3 regions of the Halomonas sp. BC1 genome follow, and region 2 is predicted to be linked to each of the others. Evidence: predicted binding sites of a transcription regulator. Region 2 holds the regulator's gene; each other region holds the start of a gene.
What was found. The regulator FliA, encoded in region 2, starts transcription of late flagellar genes. The targets are predictions, from matches to a motif close to CTAAAGTTNNNNNNNNNNCNGCCGATA.
Positions count from the first base shown of each region.

Region 1 (4,056 bases), on a different contig from region 2:
ACCTTCGAAAGAAGGTCTCAACGACATACGCTCCATAGGGTCGGCACCTGTGTGGTAAACCCTCTCTACTTGAACGATGTCACTTTCTGCTTGCCCACCTATCAAGTTAGCACAGGCGCTAGCTAGTAATGGAGGGATCGCGTTATCGCCAGCGGCTTCTCTTGCAAAAGGTGACACATATACCACATCTTCAGAGAATTCACCGCGAAGGCGATAGAGGAATTCCCTCGCCAACTCCCATACCAGTTCAAGAGCAGCCTCTTCACTCCCTTGTTTGGCAGAAAAATAGGCAGGATGCCGTTTGATTTCCGAGTCGAGTGTGTAGAGATGGTAATGCTTTGCTGATGCCGGAAAGCCATAAATTCTATCCATTACACTGCTCTCCGAACCTCAATCCAGTTTCAGCTTAGCACATTTGCGGTGGTGGCATCACCAACCTACGGCTTAACGAAGGTAGGCTGACTTCGCGTTGTCAACAGCGTAGCACCAAGCCGATCCAGCTAACAGGTCTCGCTATCCTCCGGCATCTGTGTATCCGTACCGGTGGCCTCGAAACGGTCGAGGGTATGTTGGGTATCGTCGATGACACCTTGAAGCTCGTCGATCAAATGCTGATGTTCGTCTGGCGTCATGCCCGCTCCGCTCACCACTCAAAGAAATGAGGAAATGAAGGTCTTTCCCCGACAGCCCCTCCTTATTCACCCAAATACAGATAGAATTGAACACCCATTTCCAAGCGGCTCCATGAAAACTCTCTTGGCATCTACAACAATACACCTATTGGTTATCTCGACTGGCCTTATGCCAGCGGAGGCCTTTCCCGTAACCCATTCTATCAGGTCTACCTCAGCCAAATCTTTCACTGCAACAACAACCAACTTCCCTTGCCTTCTCTTAGCGAGAATCTTGTATGACTTTTCGAACATGCTACCCCCAATTAAAACGGGGCCTTCGGCCCCGTCGATAATCACCACTTCAACCTTTCGGCCAAGCGTTAGGCTAAGCCTCAGATTAACCCAGCAGAGAAAGAACGTTCTGCGGAATCTGGTTGGCTTGTGCCAGTACGGAAGTGCCGGCCTGCTGCAGGATCTGCGCGCGGGTCATGTTGGCGACTTCCACCGCGTAGTCGGCATCCTCGATGCGCGAGCGGGCGGCGGAGAGGTTGGTGGAGTTGGTGTTGAGGTTGACGATGGCATCCTCGAAGCGGTTCTGCACCGCACCCAACTCGGAGCGCAGGCTATCGATAATGTTCAGGGCCTCATCAATGAGCGCAAGAGGACCATCGGTCTCACTATCAAAGTCAGCGTCAACGACAGTAAAACCCGCCAGCCCAAGCGCCGCAGCATCAGCCGCTTCCAGATTTACGGTAATAAATTCTCCATCGTTGGCACCGACCTGGATGTTGATGGAATCAGTGCCAGGGGCGAGCACCTCGACACCGTTGAAGGTGGTCTGATTGGCGATACGGTCGATCTCCTCCAGACGCTGAGTGATCTCATCCTGGATGGACTTCAGGTCCTCCTCACTGTTGGTGCCGTTGGCGGCCTGCACGGTCAGCTCACGGATGCGCTGGACGTTGTCGTTGATCTGGTTCAGGGCGCCTTCGGCGGTCTGCACCAGCGAGATGCCGTCGTTGGCGTTGCGCTGGGCCTGGTTGAGGCCGTTGATCTGGGCGGTCATGCGGTTGGCGATGGCCTGACCGGCGGCGTCGTCCTTGGCACTGTTGATACGCAGGCCGGAGGACAACCTCTCCATGCTGGTCTGCAACGCGTTTTGTGACTTGCTCAGATTGGACTGGCCAATCAGGGACGTGATGTTGGTATTGATCACGGACATGTGATGTTCCTTCCTGTGTTGAGGGCTCCATTGACGGGCCCGCTGAACCTTTCGTTCGACCCAGCTTCTCGGGCCTGCCATAACGGCGCCGGTGGCCGTTACCCTATATAACGGCACCCTGCGCAAAGACTTTAGGGTGAGAAGGAAAATTTTTTACCGCAGTGGCTAGAGCAACGCCTTGAGGTCAGCCTGCAACGACTCGGCAGGCGTTTGCCGCCTGCGATCCCCAAGTTCAAGCGCCTTTGGCTCTTCCGCCTGCTGCCAGGCAGGACGAAACCGGGCGGGAATAGCCCCCAAAAGGGCATCGCTTTGAATAACGCCCGCCAGTGGCGGCGTTGCCGAGGGGCGGGGGAAGCGCGGTTCCAGCAGCGTGACCAGCACCTGATCATCGGGGTGGCGAATGGCTCGCCCCAGCCCTTGGCGCAGCTTATGCAGGGTACGCACGGTGCTTTTGCGGTAAAGCATTCCGCTGGCCATGGCCGCTGCCCGCTCACTATCCAGGCCACGGCGTTGCAGCAATTGTTCGACCAAACGCTGTTCCACGGCGCTGCGTGCCGCACGCGGGTTGCGCAGTACCACCAGATGCGACCAGTAGGCGCTATTGCCTTCACGAGTGGGCGAGAGCCCTTCCCAGCCTGCCGGGGTGAGCAGAATGCTATCACTCTCCAGCGTTGCCACCAGCTCGCTTAATCCCTGGCCCAACTGATGCGCTACCAGGCGGTGGCGCTGTGTATCCGGCCAGGCATCCACCAAGGCTTCGACATCGGCGTAGCTGGCACACAGCACCAGGGTACGCCCCGGCTGATCGAGCAAATACGGCAGCACACGCTCTATATAGTCTTCGTCCAACCGGTAGCCACCACCCTGCAGCTTGGCAATCGGGTGCGGTAACCCCTGGGGTAGCCGAAAACGCAGTTCACCAAAGTGTTTGGCCTGAAAGCTGACCTGCTGGCCACTGCGCTTGCTGGTGGTGGGTAGCTGCAGGCGGCTGCGCATATAACGAAACTGCGGCGCCTCGCCTGGCGCATGGTCGAGATCAGAGAGGGTGGCGGAGGTCAGCAGTGTGGCACGATCACCCACGCCATTGCGCAGGCTGGAGGCCGCGCTGGGTGAATGGGCGACGATGCCCGGCAGCCCGCGCACCGGTGAGTAGTCCAGTACCAGGTAACGGCTGGCTTCACGCAGCCGAGTGGCGATGGTTTCGGCACTGTGGCGTACATGCAGCCACTCCCGCCATAGCGCCGGATCGTGAGCCGATTCCCGTGGTCGCCGCTTGAGTAGCGCCTCAATGGCGCCTTGAAGCTGGGCGCTTTGCTCATCGCTGATACCGTGAGCGCTGCCGGCACGCTCGGCATCGGTGAGTGACGCCAGCAGTGCCTGCCACTCGGCAGCCGCAGGATGCTGTTTCAGTAGCGTGAGCAGACGCACGGTGGTCTGTAACGATAGCCGTTGGCTAAGCAGCTCTTCGGCCAGTTCGGGGTAATGCTCGGCCTCATCGAGCAGCAGTACATAGGGCGAGGCCGCCTGGGTGACGCTCCCCTGGGTGACCAGATCCACCACCAGCAGGGCGTGGTTGATGATCAGGATATCGCTATTTACCGCTTCATTGAGCTGGGCCTCCAGGCTTTCCGGCAAGGGGTCGTCGCGCCGCAAGGCCAAGTCCGATACCTGCCACCCCTCCGGTAACCAGGCGGGATCGAGGTCGAGCAGGCAACCATCGCTCTCCAGTGCCCAACGCACCAGTTGCCGCAAGTTGGCGGGTAGGTGGCGATCCTTTTGCGCCGCTTCCAGGCTGATCGCCCCCAACTGCAGGGCCAGGCGCTCGGGGCTCAGGTAGTTTTCACGGCCCATGCGCAGTTGAAAACTGAGTGCCGGCAGCTCGGCGCGAGTAAGGTAATCGCGCACGATGGTGAGGTTCTCCGGCTGCAGCAGTTGCCGCTGCAAGGCGCGGGAGTGGGTCGAGATCACCGCCCGGCGGGCGGCCTGCTTGCCGCCCATGCGCTTACCCTTGGCGACCCAGTCAGCGAGTACCAGCTGGTAGGCCAGTGATTTGCCGATGCCGGTATCGCCTTCAACGAAATGCACCTGGCCTTGCGCCTTGACGCCGTCGAGCAGTGCCTGGGCATAAGCCACCTGCACCGGGTTGTGTTGAAAACCGGGGCGTTGGGGCAAGACGTTGGTGAGGTAGTCGATAACCGGATGCATGAACACAGGTATTGG
Region 1 covers NZ_LFGS01000004.1:370,275-374,330, forward strand. The annotation lists partial or broken gene B7L72_RS18450 (hypothetical protein) at 1-372, opposite strand, end outside; gene B7L72_RS18845 (hypothetical protein) at 501-632, opposite strand; gene B7L72_RS03285 (hypothetical protein) at 699-971, opposite strand; gene B7L72_RS03290 (flagellin N-terminal helical domain-containing protein) at 1,012-1,836, opposite strand; gene B7L72_RS03295 (helicase C-terminal domain-containing protein) at 2,002-4,056, opposite strand, start outside.
Region 1: B7L72_RS03290 (flagellin N-terminal helical domain-containing protein) is a predicted target of FliA. The motif match lies at 1,945-1,971, and genes of this name have one in related genera.

Region 2 (8,374 bases):
GCGTCTGGTGCTGATGTTGAACGCTGCCAGCCAGCCCGAAACGCTGGAGGAGGTCGTGCTGCGCTACCGTCAGGCAGCCAGAGCGGCGGGGGCTACGTTGGATGACTGCATCATCACCAAGCAGGACGAAGCCGGGCGGCTGGCTCCGGCGCTGGATATCGTCATGCGCCACGGCATGCGCGTCCTGTTTGGCTCTTATGGTCAGCAGGTACCCGAAGACATGGCCGTGGCCGACGCTCGGGCGCTGATCGATCAGGCGTTGGCTGCACAGCCCCGCGCTGCGCGCCACGCCGAATCACCGGCGCCCATCAGCTTGCCACGCTGGTCGCGGGATGTGCTGGGGCAGGGGCGTCGGCTCTCGTCGGTATTGTCTCGGCTGCGTAAGCGGGTGGTGGATTTTCATCTGTTGGAAGCCGCTTGGGATATCGGGGCACTGCCCGGCGTCGTTCAGGATCAGCGGCTGGATGAGCTGCTGGCAGGAGCGGAGGCCAATAGCGCTGCCATGGGGCTGGCCTGGTCGCCGCGCCGCCAGGGACGTGGCTGTGATTGGGCGATGCCGGACATTCGGCTGGATGAGCAAGGCCGCTGGTTGGCCCTGACCCGCCTTCAGCATCGTCAGCCAGCCGGCTGGCTGCCGCGCCTGGCGGAGTGCGGAGAGAATATGGCAGTGCATCTCCTCCCCGCCCTGCCGGAGCCTGACGTACTTGCCTGGTTGCATGGCCAACGTTTGACCTGGGTCAGCGCGGTACACGCCAGTCAGCGCGTAAACTGTCAGGGCGAGCGCTACACCCTGAAAGGCCTGTTCCAGGAGAGCACGCTGACCCATAGCGTCTCAATCCGTTTTCGCGGCCAGCGAATGCAGTTGTGTAACGCCTATGTAGAGGTGCAAACAGCCTCGGGCCACCCGCTGCTGGCGTGGGTAGGCGATATCCAGGACCCGGAAACAGACAAACACGTCGCGCGTCGCTACTGGTTGACACCTGCACGGCTGGGCAGCGATGTCCTGTCCCTGCTGGTCACACAGCTCGAAAGCGATGGGCTGGCCGCACTTACCAGGCGTGCCTGGCAGCAGCTCAAGGACAATGACGGCGGTGAGGTCAGTCGTGAGCTGCGCCTGCTGATGGCCAGCGGCGCGGCAGCCGTGGCAGGCCATCTCGACCTGGCCGATGATGAGCACGGCCAGGCGCTGCGAACGGACCTGATTCGGTTACTGGGTAGCCAGCGCAAGCGTCGCGATACGGCGCTGCTGGATGCGCTGCTGCATGTGCTGATGGCCCGCGATGCCATTCGTCAACTGGGCAGTGTCAGCCTTGAGGATGTGCTATGAAGGGTCAGGACCAGGCGGCAGGGCTGAGAAAATGGGCAGATCTACAGCGTCAGCAGCGCGGCGAGCAACAGGAAGAAGCGCAACAAGAACCGCAAGAGGCAATGGACGTTGACGTGCCGTCAGTCGATGCTGCGTCAGCCGTCACTGCCACTTCGCCAGAGGTCACCACGGCGGCGGCCAATGTGTCGGCGCCGCGTCCAACGCGGACACTGGTGGTGGTGGGCCTGAGCCCAGCGGGCGCCGTGCAGGTAGACAAGGTCAAGGGGCGCCTGGCCCAGTGGGCGTCGCTGGGGCGCCAATGGGCGGGTGATCCGCAGGAGTGGGACATCAAGGTAGCCCAGCCAGAGGCAGGGTCGCTGACGGCCCTGGCCGAGCGCTACCCCCATTGGGCGCTATGGGTCAACAGCGATGCCGCAGCCTTTGCGAGCATGTACCGCGCGCTGCGCCAGATGCGCGAGCGGGGCGGGCCAGCGCGTTTGCTGGCACTGCACGAGCCCCACTTGCCGCGGCAGGGGCTGCTCGACAACCTGCGTGATGCCGCCGAGCATTACTTGCAGATAGAGCTGTTGCTGCTGGCGCGCTGATGGCCCCATGACAAGGTGCCGCTCATGGTTCTACACAAGAGGTCGCTCAACACGATGCGTCGGCAAACATTGATCCACGTCGTAAAGTGGTCGACAGTGACACGCAGAGCGCGCTGCTCAAGCGCAGCGCTCCTGATGCTGGCGTTTGGGTTCGCCAGCTCGGTGCTAGCGGCCACGGGGAGCTGGAGCAGCCAAATGCCCTCGGTGATGGTGGCCATGAGCGATCGGGCAAGCAGTAGCCAAGCCATCACCCCCCCGCGGGCGTACCGCTGGGCGACGCGACATTGGCGAGAGTGCAATGGCGTTTCGAGACGCCTGCCCACGTGCCTGTCAACGCCTGGCTGTGCCATCCTGCACAGTGTGTGGCCTTGGGGAGCGCGCGTGGCAGTACCATGGCACTGTCCGGCCTGAGCGCCAGCGAACCACTCTATATGCGTTTTGCGCTGTCGCCGGGGCAGCGACCCGTGCGGGTGCAGGGGTTACAGGTCATCGTGAACTATCAGTAAAGATCGTTTAGCCGTGAGGCGATAGGATGTATACAGCACAAGGCAGGATCAAGCAGAGTGAGCTGTTGACGCAATACATGCCACTGGTGAGGCGTCAGGCCTTGACGCTGCAGGTCAGATTGCCCGCCAGTATCGAGCTGGATGATCTGATTCAAGCGGGTATGGTGGGCTTGCTGGAGGCGCTGGGTCGCTTTGATGCCGCACAGGGCGCGACGTTTGCCACGTTCGCCAGCCAGCGCATCCGAGGGGCCATGATGGATGAGCTGCGCACTCGGGATTGGTTGCCGCGCAGCGTGCGCCGCTCTGCCCGGGCGGTCGATGAAACCGTGCGCCGTTTGGAGCAGGTACTGGGCAGGCCCCCCGAAGAGACGGAAATCGCGCAGGCATTGGATATGCCATTGAGTGACTATCAGCAGCTGCTGAATGACACCAACAGCGGTCGGCTGCTGCCTTTCGAGGAGCTGATGGCCGATGGCGGTGAGCCAGCGGGTGACGAAGGCAGCGCCAATCGCCCGTTCGAGCAGCTGCTCGATGAGCAGCAGCGGCGCACGCTCATCGAAGCCATTGAGGCGCTTCCCGAGCGTGAAAAACTGCTGATGGCTCTGTATTACCAGGAAGAGATGAACCTCAAGGAAGTGGGAGCGGTACTGGGTGTGACCGAGTCGCGAGTATCGCAACTGCATAGTCAGGCCGTTAGTCGCCTTCGTGCTCGCTTGAGCGACCAGCATTAACCCTCTTACCCTTCTCACGTTAACCGGCAAGGAACCGTTGATGAACCCCTCTACGCTGATCGGCATATTTGCCAGCATGCTGTTATTGGTAAGCGTGCTGTTCTTCACCGCAGAATCACCCGAAAGCTTTATCAATTTGCCTGGCCTTGCCATCGTCATTACCGGCACCCTGGCAGCGACATTCATCAGCTACCCCCTGAAGGAGGTGCTGCGGGTGGTGCGCCTGGTAGGGCTGGTATTCCGCCGCGAGAATACCTACGTGCGCGACGATATCAGCGAGTTGGTGGCCATGTCGCGGTTATGGTTCAAGGGCGATGTGCGAGCCGTGGAGCGGGAGCTGGAGCACACGCGCAACCCGTTTCTGCGCACCGGGATTCAACTGGTCATTGCCAATACCAAGGAAGATGAAATTTTTGACATGCTGCGCTGGCGAATCGCACGTCTGAAGGCGCGGGAGCATGCCGAAGCACAGATTTTTCGCACCATGGCCACCTATGCGCCGGCCTTCGGCATGATCGGTACGCTGGTGGGGTTGGTCAACATGCTGGAAGTCATGGATGCGGGCGATCTGCAGGTGATTGGTCCGCGCATGGCCGTGGCGCTGCTCACCACGTTCTACGGTATTTTGCTGGCCAATCTGGTCTTCAAACCCATTGCCGTCAAGCTGGAGCGGCGCACCGAAGAGCGGTTGATCACCATGAACATGGTGTTGGAAGGCATTTCACTGATTACCAAGCGTCGCCTGCCGTCGTTCATCGAAGAAACGCTGAACTCGTTCGTGGCCAACTACCACGATGAAATTCGTGATGCGAGCGTCAAGCCGCGCCCGGATGCCGACCCGGCGCTGAAGAAAGGGTAGCCCCATGCTCAATCAGGATGCACGGCATGCGCTGGAGCTGCCTGCGGCAGCAAGCGAGAGCGATGAAGGGTGGCTGACCAGTTACCTGGACGTCTTGACGCTGCTGATTACCCTGTTCGTGCTCTTGCTGGCGCTGACGCCTCCTGGCGGTGGCGAAGGGAGGGAGAGCGATGCCATGGGGCCGGCCAGTGCCATCATGGCCATGCCGTTGGCCTCATTGGCCACTGGTATTCATCCACGTCACGACGGCGTGCAGCCGCAGATGGCCGGGCTGGATATTCCAGGAGTCAGTGTCTCGCAGGGCCGTGAAGGCATCACCCTGCGCATCGACGACAGCCTGTTGTTTTCCAGTGGTAGCGATGTGCTAACGCCCCAGGGCCTGATCGTGTTGGAAGGTCTCACGTCGGTACTCCAAACGTTCGAAGGCCAAATATCGGTGGAAGGACATACCGATAATGTGCCCATTGCCACCCCGCGCTTTCCTTCCAACTGGGAGCTTTCCACGGGGCGAGCCATTGCCGTGGTACGCCAGTTGGAGCGCCAGGGTATCGCCATTTCTCGTATGCGGGCAGTTGGCTATGCCGACACCCAGCCCATGGAAAGCAACGCGACCGCGGAAGGGCGAGCTGCCAATCGGCGCGTTGAACTGCTGCTCAAGCAGCAGGTCGAGGGGTAAAGCTCTATCTCGAGGCTATCTTTGTGTTGACGCATCACTCTCGACTGCAATTCTTTGGCGCCGTGCTGGTGCTCGATCCCGACTGTCGGCAAATGCAGGTCGCTCTGGGTGAAAACCTGACGCTGGCCATTTCGGCTTACGAAATCAGCACGCTCAATATGCACCTCGAGCAAGAGCGCAAGGCGCTGGCTCTGGCCAACCATCGGCTGGAACAGTTGGCCCACTTCGATCCATTGATCCAGGCCTGGAACCGCTATCGTGTGGAAATCGCCGAGCAGCGAACCGGTTAATCTTCTGTTGTGCTGTCCTCGCACAGCTGCTGCATACGCGCGATGGCGCGGTCTGCGCCGTTGAGGCTGAAGGTCATGTACCAGGGCTCCTGCTCGTTTTGGTCGAAGCCCAGAAAAAACTGCTCACCGGTGCGCATCTGTGCCATCAGTGTGTCGAGATCGCTCAGGTAAAAGTGCGCGTAGAAGCCGTCATCGCCGCGCTCGGTGATGAACTCGGCCATGGTGTCCACGATGGGTTGGTCATCGATACGCAGCCGGGTAGGCACCAGATTGACGGCGCGGCTCTCGCCCTGCTGCTGTGCCAGGGTCACGCGCATTTCCAGCCAGGGGAGGTCGCATACCCCTTGGGTGGTATTGAGGCTCAAGGTGGCATCGGAGTAGCTGTGGGTCTCGACGGCACGAAAATGGCGCTCTTCGCCCAGTGACAGCGCCATCGATGACCAGTGTTCATGGGGTTCGGCGTGCTCCACGTTGAACGTGGCCGCCTGGACGAGCTGGGCGTTGCCCAGCAGGCTCCCCCCCAGTATCGCCAGCAGTGTACGGCTCTTGACGGGCATAAGCGGTATCATCGTTGAAGGTCTAAAAGATAGGGCGTTCAAGCTTCCAGCAACGGCCTGACGTTGTCGGTCAGGTAGCAGTCATCGAACTCTCCTTCGGTAGCCAGCGCTGCGAGATCCGGAATAGTGACATGGTGCCGCTGCGCAGCGTGCAGAACTCATTGGCCGGTGCGCCCATCTCCCAGAGCACCGTGCCTGCCTTGATGTTGGTGGGGCTCTCTTCCAGCGAGGCCAGCAGCGCTTTCTCGTCATCGTTGAGCGAGCAGTAGTGGCTAAAGTGGCGGATGATGCAGCTTTTGTCCTGTTCCACAGCGTGTGTCTCCTCACAGGAAGCAACCATTGTTAAGTCGTCTTGCTGCTTACTATAAAGCAGTCAGCGCCGTCTTTTCCTGAACTTTTTGGCCGCTGCTCCAACGCTTGAGCAGCGGCCCATGAGACGCCTAGCGAGTGGCGCGGTTGCCGCGCTCGAGTAACGGCGCCAGGAAGCGGCCCGTATGCGATACCGTCTGTTTGGCCAACTGCTCCGGCGTGCCTTCGGCAATGATCTGCCCGCCCCCGGAACCGCCTTCCGGCCCCAGGTCGATCAACCAGTCGGCCGTCTTGATGACATCCAGGTTGTGCTCGATCACCACGATGGTATTGCCGTGGTCGCGCAGGCGGTGCAGCACCGTCAGCAGCTGGCGAATATCCTCGAAGTGCAGGCCAGTGGTGGGTTCATCCAGAATGTAGAGGGTTTTGCCGGTGTCACGCTTGGCCAGCTCGCGCGCCAGCTTGACCCGCTGAGCTTCGCCCCCGGAAAGCGTCGTGGCGCTTTGCCCCAAACGGATGTAGGACAGCCCCACATCCATGAGCGTTTGCAGGCGTCGGGCGATGGCGGGCACGGGGCTGAAGAAGGCCAGCGCATCTTCCACCGTCATCTCCAATACCTCGTGGATGGTCTTGCCTTTGTAGTGGATATCCAGGGTTTCGCGATTGTAGCGCTTGCCCTTGCAGACGTCACAAGGGACGTAGATATCCGGCAGAAAGTGCATCTCCACCTTGATCATGCCTTCGCCCTGGCAGGCTTCGCAGCGGCCGCCCTTGACGTTGAAGCTGAACCGCCCGGGTTTGTAGCCCCGGGAACGAGCCTCCTGGGTACCGGCGAACAGCTCACGAATAGGCGTGAAAATGCCGGTATAGGTGGCCGGGTTGGAGCGCGGGGTGCGGCCGATCGGGCTCTGGTCGATGTCGATGACCTTGTCGAGCTGGTCCAGGCCTTCCACCTTCTCGTAGGGAGCCGGTGTCAGGGTGGTGGCCCGGTTGAGTTCACGGGCGGCAATCGGCATCAGCGTGCCGTTGATCAGCGTCGACTTGCCGGAGCCGGAGACGCCCGTCACGGCAATGAACAGCCCCAATGGCAGGCTGAGGGTGACATTTTGCAGGTTGTTGCCCGTGGCACCGCGCACCACCAGTTGCTTCTCGGGATTGCCCGGGATCCGGTAAGCCGGGACGGCAATTTCGCGGCTGCCAGAGAGATACTGGCCGGTCAGCGAGTTCGGGTTGTCCATCACCTGCTGCGGCGTGCCCTGGGCGACGATCTCGCCCCCATGGACACCTGCACCGGGGCCGATATCCAGCACGTGGTCCGCCGCGCGGATGGCATCTTCGTCGTGCTCGACGACGATCACGGTGTTGCCCAGGTCGCGCAGGCGCTCCAGCGTCTTGAGCAGACGGTCGTTGTCCCGCTGGTGCAGCCCGATGGAGGGCTCGTCCAGGATGTACATGACGCCCACCAGGCCAGCACCGATCTGGCTAGCCAGACGGATACGCTGGGCCTCGCCCCCGGAGAGCGTGTCGGCGCTGCGTTCGAGGTTCAGGTAATCAAGCCCCACGTTGACCAGAAACTCCAGGCGAGCATGGATCTCGTTGACGATCTTGTCGGCAATTTCTCCCTTGCGCCCGGGAAGCGCCAGCGCGCCAAAGTAGCGCCACGCCTCGCCAATCGGCAGGTGGACGATATCCGCGATGTTTCGGTCATCGACATACACATGGCGAGACTCCTTGCGGAGCCGCGAGCCGTGGCAGGCGGTGCAGGGCTGAACCGCAATGTACTTGGCCAGGTCGTCGCGCACCATGCTGGACTCGGTTTCCCGGTAGCGGCGCTGCATGTTGGGCAGCACCCCTTCAAAGGCATGCTCACGGGTGACTTTCCGGCCACGGTCTCCCACGTAAACGAAGGGGACCAGCTCGCCACCACTGCCGTTGAGGATGATGTCCCGCTCGTGGCGGGCCAGCTCCTGCCAGGGCGTTTCCAGCTCGAAGCGGTAATGCTTGGCCAGCGCCTGTAGCTGGGTAAAGTAATAAATGTTGCGCCGGTCCCAGCCCTTGATCACGCCTTCCGCCAGGGAAAGCTCGGGGTGGCTGATCAGTTTCTCCGGGTCGAAGTACTGCTGGATGCCCAGGCCGTCGCAGGTCGGGCACGCCCCTGCCGGGTTGTTGAACGAAAACATCCGCGGCTCCAACTCGGAGAGCGAATAGCCGCAAACGGGGCAGGCAAAGCGGGACGAGAAGACCAGATCGTCCTGCTCGCCGTCCATGAAATGCACCATGGCGGTGCCGTCGGCCAGGTTCAGGGCCGTCTCGAAGGATTCCGCCAGGCGCTGGGCGATATCGTCACGTACCTTGAAACGGTCCACGACCACGCTGATATCGTGCTTCTTGCGCTTGTCCAGCGGCGCTATGTCGTCCAACTCCAGCACCTGGCCATCAATCTGGACGCGCACGAACCCCTGCGCGCGCAGCTCGGACAGCAGCTGTAAATGCTCCCCCTTGCGGCCTTTGACGACCGGCGCCAGCAGCATCAAG
Region 2 covers NZ_LFGS01000003.1:90,301-98,674, reverse strand. The annotation lists gene flhF (flagellar biosynthesis protein FlhF) at 1-1,327, shown strand, start outside; gene B7L72_RS01250 (hypothetical protein) at 1,324-1,911, shown strand; gene B7L72_RS18805 (flagellar protein FlhE) at 2,205-2,417, shown strand; gene B7L72_RS01240 (RNA polymerase sigma factor FliA) at 2,444-3,148, shown strand; gene B7L72_RS01235 (motility protein A) at 3,189-4,007, shown strand; gene B7L72_RS01230 (OmpA family protein) at 4,012-4,683, shown strand; gene B7L72_RS01225 (hypothetical protein) at 4,707-4,973, shown strand; gene B7L72_RS01220 (hypothetical protein) at 4,970-5,530, opposite strand; gene B7L72_RS01215 (hypothetical protein) at 5,601-5,840, opposite strand; gene uvrA (excinuclease ABC subunit UvrA) at 5,971-8,374, opposite strand, start outside.

Region 3 (4,163 bases), on a different contig from region 2:
ATGGCTTCATCAGCTTCAAGCGCGGCAAGCGCGAAGGCCCGGTGCCTGCGCCGGAAACCCAGCTGAACAACAACATGGTGTTCCAGAAGCTGCGTATTGCGCTGAACATGAAGGCCGAAGACGTGCTGGCGGTGTTCGAGCAGGTGGGGCTACCGCTCAGCCCCCACGAGCTGAGCGCGTTCTTCCGCAAGCCAAGCCACAAGAATTACCGCGAGTGCAAGGACCAGATGCTGCGCAACTTCCTGATGGGCGTGCAGCAACAGCAGCGCCCCAGCCAGGAGAGCTGACGCCTTAGATGGCACCTTAGCCGTCGCGCTTCACGCACACGAAGATGGCATTGCCAGACGCGTTGTCCCACGGGGTGATGGTCTGGTAGTCGTGTTCGAACAAGTGCACCTCGAAGTAGGGCGTCAGCAGGGCGATGAGTTCGCCAAAGCTGACCGCCACCATGGGGTGCTCGTCATTCCATACCTGGGTGACCGCAGGTGTGCTCTTTTCGATACTGAGCCGCAGCGTTTGCCGTTCCCCTTGCCCCGCATAGTGCCAACCCGAACGAAACGTGAAGCGATCCTCACCCTGCTGGGCGGTGTGCTTGACGAACAGCGCGTTGTCGATGCGCTCCTTGTCCACGCTGTTGAAGCACAGTACGCCGCCGGTGCGCAGGGCGCGGTGGGTGCTGGCGATGCAGGCGCTCAGCTTTTCCAGGTTGGCGTTGTAGTGGATGGAGTATAAAAAGCAGGTGATCAAATCCACCGGCTCATCCACCTGGAACTGGCCCATGTCTTGCAGCGAAAAGTGAGCTTCCGGGCAGCGGGTGGCTGCCAGGTCCAGCATCGGCTGGTGAATGTCCAGCCCGCTGCTGGTGTAGCCCACATCCAGAAAATGGCGTACGTGGGGGCCGGTGCCGCAGGCCAGGTCCAGGTGCTGGCTGCCCGCGTTGCCAAACAGCTGATGCAGGCGATGAATGGCGTTACTTTGCGCGCGGTAGTCGATGTCGACGCACATCAGATCGTAATAGCCGGAAAGGTCGGTGTAGAGCGCGTTGACGGACATGGTGGCCTAACGGTGAACGCTAAAGGAAAGAGGTGGCGCATGGTATACGAGCGCTTCGTATTTGAGAAGCCGGGTTTGGCTAGCCAACGGAGAGGGCAATGATACATATTCGAACGCGCCCGCCGTTTATCTGCCCGGTTCGGGTTCGAGTATTGCGGGCCGTTCGGCAGCTACCGGCTTGATCCCAATAGCTGTTTCATGCGGCTATGCCTGGGCGAGAGCTGAAAAGGCTAATATCACCGGGCCTGGCGCAGGGGCCCGGTGATGGGTTGTGGAGACAGCTTTTCACGTTAGCCGCTTACGGTAGCCCATCAAGAAAGCTGGTCGGCGAAGTCATGGTTGACGTCCCGATGGCTCGCTTCGTCGGCACGCACGGCGATCACCACGTCGCGCAACCGCGCATCCTGGGGTAGCTTCCAGTAATCGATGGCGATTTGGGGCGCCGGGATGTTTTCGTACTCGCCTCGGTCGATGCCTTCCAGGTATTCGGTGTAGCTATAGACGGCTTCCTCTTCCAGGTAGCCGACCACGCGGTGGGCGGTCTTGCTGGAGCATAAATACAGCAGGAAAAACAGATTAAAGAACATGCCTTGGGCTACGAGAATGAGGAAGCGATCGAAACGGTTGGGCTTGGCGACCTCGATAAAGGTCATCAGGTGCATGCGCTCGTTTTCCGCTTCATCCAATAGGGTACGAATCCAGCCATCATCATCCTTGATGCGCCGAATGGCATGCAAGTGCTGTATCGCCCCTCCCACCATGCCGGGCACGGCTGCCACTGTTTCCAGAATGACGGCACGATGGCCGTAACGGCCGGCAAAAAACTTGTCGGCAAAAAACCGCATGAATTTCACGACTCGGTAGGCAATGCGGTCTGACAGCCCCTGAGGTTGGTGATGTGTGTATTGTTCGCCAGGCCTCGTGTGCTCATCATGACTGTTCATGGTCTACTCCTTGCAGGTAAAATTTTAATGTATGACTTCTGTATAGCTTTTGGGTTCGTCGCTTGAGCATCTTTTTGCCACTGCGGTGAAAGATTGACGTCGCTGGCAGCAATGGGCGCTGAAATGCTAAAGAATCCTTGCGACTTTCCGATAATAAAGAGGTACGTCTTTTCTTAGCCACTAATGAGTCTGCCATGCCAAAATTACGTGCTCTGTTGTTGTCCGCTGCCTTGTTGATGCTTACCGCAACGGCTCAGGCATCTGTGCAGGCGGCAGAGGAGGCGGCGCTGGCGTGGTTGGCGAAGATCGATAACAGCGAGTATGAACAGGCATGGGAAGCCGCTTCGCCACTGCTGAGCACACCGCTTTCTGCCACTATGCTTGAACGCACCGTTGCGCTGTCGCGCAAGGACTTTGGCTCGGTGCAATCGCGCCGCCGAGTGCGCGTTTCGCAGTACACCTCCATGCCCGGCGCTGAACGGGGCGACTTCAAGGTCGTTACCTTCCAGACCCAGTTTGCCAACCGCCCCCGAGTGGTGGAAGTGGTGACCCCGCATCTGGAAAACGGCACCTGGCGGGTCAGTGGTTACTATATCGAGTGACGGCTGGGCCAATCAGCCGCTAGCCTATCACACGATCATCCCCGCCAATGCCTGCATGACCAACACGATGACCAGCACCGCGCTGCCCAGTGCGAGGCTGGTCATCAGCGCATGGCGCTTCCACAGGGTTTCAACCCGTTTGCCATAGCGTTTCACCAGCCAGGCCAGCCCGTAGTAGCGCAGCCCGCGTGAGAGCAGCGCCGCCAGCACGAATAGCAGGATGGGGTAGCCGGAAAGCCCGGCGGTAATCATGGCCACCTGGAAGGGGATGGGAAGAATGCCGATGGCCAGAATCGCGGCAAACCCGTAGCGGTTGAAGAAGCCCTGAAACGCCTGATAGCTCTCCTCCATGCCCATGAACTCGATAAACCAGGTCCCCAGCGATTGATAGAGCACCATGCCCACGCTATAGCCCACCAGCGACGCCACCAGGCAGCCCAGCGTGGTGGCCGTGGCAATCGCCCAGATCCGCTGTTTGTTCACCGCCATCAACGGGATCAGTACCAGCTCGATGGGCACGGGCAGGATGATGGTTTCCAGAAACGAGAGGGTGGCGATCAGCCAGAGCATGTGTTTGGAGCCGTTCAAACGCTCCAGCCAGTGCTGGGTACGGGTAGAGATCAGCGCCATCGTGTCCTCCTGACGTAACTGGCATGGCCGACTGGCGTCGGCGCACATGATGAATGTGCGGGGTTGTCGTGTAGAGTAGACTGTTGCGTACTCATTGACCGACGCACTTGGAGCGACTCACACGGAGTGACTCACATGAGTGATCATCATATCGTCATCATTCCGGCAGAGCCTCACTATCTGCCCACTGCGCAGCAGGTAGCCCAGGCCAAGGCTGCGTTGTGGCAGTGGATGCCCGAGGCAGAGAGTATAGACGAGCAGGTATCAGAGCATGTGATGTTTCATGACTGTGGCAGCAACTTCGAGTACGTGCGCTGTCACCTGTGCGCGCAAGAGCTGACCCTTCCTGAGTGGCATCTCGTGATGGATCAGGATTACGACGCACAGCGTGGCTTTGCGCTCCTTCCCCAGGCGCTGCCGTGCTGTGGCAGTGTCGCCAGCGTGCACCAGCTCGACTACTCCTTCCCCCAAGGGTTCGCTCGGTTTTCGCTCACGGCCATCAACCCCAGAACAGGGGCCATGAGCCCCCAACAGACCGAGTCGCTGCAACGCCACCTGGGGCAACCCTTGCGGGTGATTTACCGGCATGTGTAGTGCGCAAGATTCGGGTAGGTGTCGGGCCTTTCACTGGGTAAGCTTTAGCGAGCATCAGCCTCTTTTTGCCCCTTTGCCCGTGAGATGGACGCGATGAACGACTACGCCCGTATCGAAAAAGCCATGGCCTTCATGGTGGCCCACGCCGCCCAGCAGCCGAGCCTGGAGGCGGTGGCCGAGCAGGTACACTTGAGTGCGTTCCATTTTCAGCGGCTGTTCAGCCGCTATGTAGGGGTGAGTCCGAAGCGCTTTTTACAAGCGTTGACGTTGGCGCGGGGCAAGCAGTTGATTGCTTCTTCCCAGAGCCTTGCCGACACCGCCGAAGCGCTGGGGCTGAGCG
Region 3 covers NZ_LFGS01000005.1:7,858-12,020, forward strand. The annotation lists partial or broken gene B7L72_RS04605 (DUF1456 family protein) at 1-287, shown strand, start outside; gene B7L72_RS04610 (class I SAM-dependent DNA methyltransferase) at 304-1,053, opposite strand; gene B7L72_RS04620 (alternative oxidase) at 1,365-1,997, opposite strand; gene B7L72_RS04625 (DUF4019 domain-containing protein) at 2,192-2,599, shown strand; gene B7L72_RS04630 (YqaA family protein) at 2,627-3,229, opposite strand; gene B7L72_RS04635 (hypothetical protein) at 3,365-3,823, shown strand; partial or broken gene B7L72_RS04640 (helix-turn-helix domain-containing protein) at 3,917-4,163, shown strand, end outside.
Region 3: B7L72_RS04625 (DUF4019 domain-containing protein) is a predicted target of FliA. The motif match lies at 2,124-2,150, and genes of this name have one in related genera.